DNA from 2 places in the Edwardsiella tarda ATCC 15947 genome. Region 1 is predicted to be linked to the other one. Evidence: predicted binding sites of a transcription regulator. Region 1 holds the regulator's gene; the other holds the start of a gene.
The links. Region 1 encodes ArgR, which controls arginine synthesis, uptake and breakdown. Its sites were predicted from a motif close to ANTGAATAAAAATACANT; they were not measured.
Positions count from the first base shown of each region.

Region 1 (3,110 bases):
ATTTACTTATTGATAAAGTCTTCGCCTAACGCGATATCCTTACGCAACACATCCAACATGCTCTCCAATGCATGCTGTTCGAAGGCGCTCAGCGTACCGATGCTCAGGCGCTGTACCAAGCCCTCTTTACCCAGCAACAACGGCTGAGCGAAGAAACGGGCATACTCACCCTCACTCTCGACATAGCCGCATTCGACCACATTCTCGTCGCCCTGCATGGCGCGGACCAGGGAGAGCGCAAAACGTGCCGCCGCCTGACCCATCGCCAGCGTCGCCGATCCGCCACCGGCCTTGGCTTCCACGACTTCGGTGCCCGCGTTCTGAATACGCTTCGTCAGATCGGTCACTTCTTGCTCAGTGAGACTGACGCCCGGGATCTGAGACAGCAGCGGCAGAATGGTCACGCCGGAATGCCCGCCAATCACAGGAATATCGAGGGTCGCCGGATCCAGGTTCTTCAATTCGCCGACGAAGGTGTTAGAGCGAATGATATCCAGCGTGGTCACGCCGAATAGCTTACTCGGGTTGTAGACACCCGCCTTCTTCAATACTTCTGCCGCAATCGGCACCATGGTATTCACCGGGTTGGTGATGATACCGATACAGGCGTTCGGACAGGCGCGCGCCACCTGACTGATCAGATTACGAATAATGCCAGCATTAACGTTGAACAGATCGGAACGGTCCATCCCCGGTTTACGTGCCACACCAGCAGAGATCAAGACGATATCCGCCCCTTCCAGGGCAGGAGAGGCATCCTCACCACCGAAACCGCGCACCTTGACTGCCGTCGGAATATGGCTCAAATCGACAGCAACGCCCGGCGTTACCGACGCGATATCATAGAGAGAGAGTTCTGAACCTGAAGGCAGCTGTGTCTTAAGCAGAAGAGCGAGCGCCTGGCCAATGCCACCCGCCGCGCCGAGAACCGCAACTTTCATTCTATACTCCTTGTTACTATTTAAATGGAGAATGCCGTGAATGCACTGCTTAGCACCTTAGTTGATCACTCTATAAAAAACAATCTGTTAACACTCAGATTGCGAGCTGACACACTAATTCCATGCTCTGCTGCAATGTTTATGGGAAAAAGGGTTTAATGATGAAAGATATAGCAACAAATCGTCAGCGCGATCCTGCTGCTATCTCCTATTATTCACTCCAGCATTACATCCGTACGATAATTCACATTACAACAACATCATATTAATAACATTTCATTTACTTTTTCCGTGCGGTCGCTCTCTTTTTCCCTATTTCCCCTGGCACAGCGCCTTTAGGATTCGTCCACTTCGTGCTGAACTGCCAGTGATGACACGCTTACTTACAGACAAAATTGCATAAAAATTCAAAAATATGCATAATGATAGGGTCTATAGCTACCTTACGGTGAAGAATGCGAAACACGACGAAACAAGAAGACCTGACCAAGGCATTCAAGGCGCTGCTGAAAGAGGAAAAGTTCAGCTCTCAGGGCGAGATCGTCCAAGCGTTGCAAGAGTTAGGCTTCGATAGCATCAATCAGTCCAAAGTCTCGCGCATGTTGACCAAATTTGGCGCCGTACGGACGCGTAATGCCAAAATGGAGATGGTCTATTGCCTGCCAGCCGAGCTCGGGGTCCCCACCACCAGCAGCCCGCTGAAGAATCTGGTACTCGATGTCGATCATAACGACGCCATCGTAGTGATCCACACCAGTCCGGGCGCGGCCCAGTTGATCGCCCGCCTACTGGACTCACTGGGGAAATCTGAAGGTATCCTCGGTACCATCGCCGGTGACGACACCATCTTTACCACCCCGGCGAAAGGCTTCAGTGTTGAGCAACTCTACACGGCGATCTTAGCGTTATTCGAACAAGAGCTCTAAACGCGCACGCACGGCGTGATGCCGTGCCTCATGCGATGTGCACAACAAGCCCGCTCGTCGGGCTTTTTTACACCCGCCCCCTGCGCACTTCATCCTCTCCGCGATCTCACACCTTGTCAGCCTAGGTCACTAAACAGCGAACGCATTTTTAGCAAAAATCAATAATTCATTGTTATTAATTGCTTTTTTTAATTGCTGTTCTTTTTTCCGGCGTTATTTAGTCCATTAGGATCTATCCCATAGATAGAAAACCAAAAAATAACATAAGGGATGATTAGCATGGTATTAATAATATCGGTTATTAGTATATACTGCGTAATGAGAGATAAATCACATTTTTAACCAGGCTACATGCCAAAGCAGAGGAGTAACACAATGAAAATTAAAATGGCTATCGCCACCCTATGCACCCTTTCCGTACTCTCTTTCGCCGGCGTTGCCGCCGACACAGCACAGGTCAAGGAGATCAACACCGCACAGGCCAACCACCTACAACCTATTGGGGTGATCAGCGTCGCCGGGTTAGATGGTACTGAAGCCGACATCGGCCAACAGTTAGCGACCAAAGCGCGCCTGCAGGGTGCCAGCGCCTTTCATATCATCGAAGAACGGATCGATGGAAGCTACCATGCTACTGCATTGATTTACCGCTAAGGCCCCGCTATAACGCAGAGCCCCCACAACGCCGTCCGCCGCATCTCGCCATGCTAGCAGTAAAAAACGTTTACATCGCCGATGGCCGTGATAACGCGCTAAACAGGCAGATGAAAGACCTTAACATGCGCTCTTCGCCACGCTGGTGAGATTGAACGCCGCCAACCATCGGGCCAAGCCAAAACCGATTGGCAGGCACGCGGCTAAACGTCCGTTTCCGTGGGCAATACAATAGAAAGAAAGCACAGCCTAGGCTGTGCTTTCTCATTACACCCTCTCTTTCACGAGGGGCGACGCTTAGTGTTGAGCCCCTTTCTGCGCCAACGCCTGCAGTAGGCGTTCATGAATACCGCCGAATCCCCCGTTGCTCATCACGAGGATATGGTCTCCCGGCTGCGCATTCTTGACGATCATATCGACCAACGTATCGAGATCGGCACTCCAATGTGCCGGTTGTACACAGGCCTCAGCCACCTCAACCACCTGCCAGGGAATATGCTGCGGCTGATACAGGTAGACCTCATCTGCCCGCCCCAACGCCGGTGCCAACTCATTCTTACACACGCCCATCTTCATGGTGTTCGAGCGC
Region 1 covers NZ_CP084506.1:3,160,161-3,163,270, forward strand. Annotated here, with positions in the region: gene mdh (malate dehydrogenase) at 3-941, opposite strand; gene argR (transcriptional regulator ArgR) at 1,397-1,867, shown strand; gene DCL27_RS14680 (YdgH/BhsA/McbA-like domain containing protein) at 2,243-2,521, shown strand; gene mpl (UDP-N-acetylmuramate:L-alanyl-gamma-D-glutamyl-meso-diaminopimelate ligase) at 2,819-3,110, opposite strand, start outside.

Region 2 (3,110 bases), 380 kb from region 1:
TGAGAGGGCATCGGGGTTGCTGGCCGCCTCGCCATGGGGAGAGATACGATGGTATTGCTCCGCGACGTTAGCCAGATTGAGGAACTGGCTAAAGGCCCTTGCCACTGGCAACAGTTCATCGTTAGACAGGTTTTGCAGTGTGTTCAGCAACGCCTGGCGGCTGGCTTCATTGCCAGCACGTGACGACTTGGACAGCCTGCGGATGGTTTCGACGCGATCCAGGATCTGTTCACCCAGTGCGTCTTTGATAGTATCGCCCAGCAGCTTGCCCAACATGCTGACATTGCCACGCATCGCCGAATATTGCTCATTCATAGAACCACTGCCCCTCCCAAGACGTAAATTTCTTTCACCCGGAAATTGTAGAGTGTCTCTTTATAAAGCCACGTTCCGTCTTCTGCGTCAATTGACACAATTTCTTGCCAAAATACACAATTTAGCGGCGTTAACTGAAATTTAATTACGGCATGACCTGAATGGGTCTATTTGATAACAGTTACATTGCAAATGTTGCCGCGTCATCGTTTGCTAACGCAGTTAACGGCCCATTTAGGGCCGACAAAAGTGATGAATCAACTGCATCAACAGCGTGCGCGTTGGCAAAATAAAATCCGTTGCCAGGTACTCATCCGGCTGATGCGCTTGTTCAATCGAGCCAGGACCGAGCACCAGAGTTGGACAGATCTCCTGTAGGAACGGGGCTTCGGTGCAATAGTTGACGACCTCGGCACGCTCGCCTAGCAATTTTTCTATTGTCTGTACCAGCGGGGCATGACGTGGACACTCGTAGCCGGGGATCGGCGGATGCAACGATTCGATGCGTAACCGTCCGGGCCACTGGCGGACGATGGGATCCAGGGCCTGAGTGAGTAGTTCATTGAGGTCGTTAAGCGTCATCCCCGGCAGGGGGCGCATATCCAGATGGAGTTCACAGCAGGCACAGATACGGTTAGCGGCGTCACCGCCATGGATATGCCCCAGGTTTATCGTCGGGTAGGGAATGTTAAACGCCGGATTATGGTAACGCTGTTGTAGCGTATTGCGCAGCGTCAGTAGCTGGCCGATGGCATCATGCATGATCTCGATGGCGTTGATGCCACGAGCCGGATCGCTGGAGTGACCGGATTGACCGGTGATACGAATAGCCTCCGAGAGGTGACCTTTATGTGCTCGGATCGGTTTGAGGGAGGTCGGTTCGCCGATAATGCAGCAGGCGGGGCGTAGCGCCGTATTCGCCGCGAAATAGCGAGCCCCGGCCATTGAGGTTTCTTCATCCGCCGTTGCCAGAATATACAGCGGTTTCGCCAATTTATGCAGTTCGATATCTCGTAATGCATCGAGGATAAAGGCGAAGAAGCCCTTCATATCGGCGGTGCCAAGGCCATATAGTTTATTATCCTGTTCGCTGAGGGTGAAGGGATCGCGCGTCCAGCGCCCCTCGTCGAAGGGGACCGTATCCGTATGCCCTGCGAGCATTAGCCCATCAGGCCCTTGGCCATAGCTAGCTAACAGATTGAATTTCTTTCTTGTTCCTGGAACGGGCTGAACTTCGACCCGGAATCCCATATCGCTCAACCAACCTGCCAACAGATTGATTAATCGTTCATTACTCTGATCCAGTGCCGCATCGTTGGCACTGATGGATGGCGTGGCGATAAGCGCACGGTATAGCTCGATAAATGAGGGTAATTGCGTATTCAATGTTGACAGCCTCCGCTGGGGATAGTATCAATATTCATGCATTTATTTTGAATAAAAATACACTTAAAGCTTGTTTGAAAGAAACAGACAGGGAAGCCCGGATGCCGGCATGGCTGCGGGGCTAACGGGATGAACGACGAGGCGCAGAGGGAGATCGGCGTCTCGCCCGCTATCCATAGTTAACCAAGAGAGGCTATCGCAGCAATGTCTAACATCCCAACGACCTTAAGAGCATTAGTCGTCGGCGCCAGCGGTTATACCGGTGCCGAATTGGCCGCCTACCTACAGCGTCATCCCTATATCACCATAGCCGGTTTGATCGTCTCGGCGCAAAGTGTTGATGGTGGTAAGCGCTTATCCGATCTGCATCCTCGCCTAAAAGGCGTGGTCGACCAACGGCTTATTGCCAGTGATGATATGGCCTCTTTGGCTGAGCTGGCGGATGTGGTCTTCCTGGCGACGGATCATGCCGTGAGTCATCAATTAGCCCCGCAGTTTCTCGCTGCGGGTTGTACGGTCTTCGATCTCTCGGGTGCGTATCGGGTAAATCAGGCGGCGTTTTATTCGCAATATTACGGTTTTACTCATCAATATCCTGAATGGTTAGCCCAGGCGGTCTATGGCCTCGCGGAGTGGCAGGCTGACGCGCTACGTTCGGCGCAGCTGATCGCCTTGCCGGGCTGCTATCCCACGGCGGCACAACTGGCACTTAAGCCTTTGCTGGCTGCCGGTTTGGTTGATACGACGCAGTGGCCGGTGATCAATGCCGTCAGCGGGGTGAGTGGTGCCGGACGCAAGGCCAGCCTGAACAACAGCTTTTGTGAGGTGAGCCTGCAACCGTATGGCCTATTCACCCATCGTCATCAGCCAGAGATCGCGGCGCATCTGGGAATACCGGTTATTTTCACCCCCCATCTGGGGAACTTCCCGCGTGGGATCTTAGCGACCATCCACCTGCGGGTGAAAAGCGGCGTCGATGCGGCGGAGATCGCTACGGCGTTCTATCGCGCTTATCAGGAACAGCCGCTGGTGCGCCTAAATACAGAGACGTTGCCATCGGTTGGGGCGGTGGCTGGCACGCCCTATTGCGATATAGGTTTCGCCTTACAGGGTGAGCATCTGATCGTGATCGCCGCCGAAGACAACCTGTTAAAAGGGGCAGCAGCCCAGGCAGTGCAGTGCATGAATCTACGCTTTGGCTTTCAGCAGACTTGCGCCCTGCTTTAATTCAAACCAGTTGGAGAGACAGAGGCAGCTATGGATCCATTAATCATTAAACTCGGCGGTGTGTTACTCGATAACCCTCAGGCGATGGAACGCCTTTTCCAGGCGTTGCTACGCTATCGCCGTACTGACCAGCGTCCGATCATCATCGTTCACGGCGGCGGCTGTCTGGTGGATGAGTTGAT
Region 2 covers NZ_CP084506.1:3,536,150-3,539,259, reverse strand. Annotated here, with positions in the region: gene ppc (phosphoenolpyruvate carboxylase) at 1-315, opposite strand, end outside; gene argE (acetylornithine deacetylase) at 550-1,701, opposite strand; gene argC (N-acetyl-gamma-glutamyl-phosphate reductase) at 1,906-2,928, shown strand; gene argB (acetylglutamate kinase) at 2,959-3,110, shown strand, end outside.
Region 2: argC (N-acetyl-gamma-glutamyl-phosphate reductase) is a predicted target of ArgR. The motif match lies at 1,748-1,765, and genes of this name have one in related genera.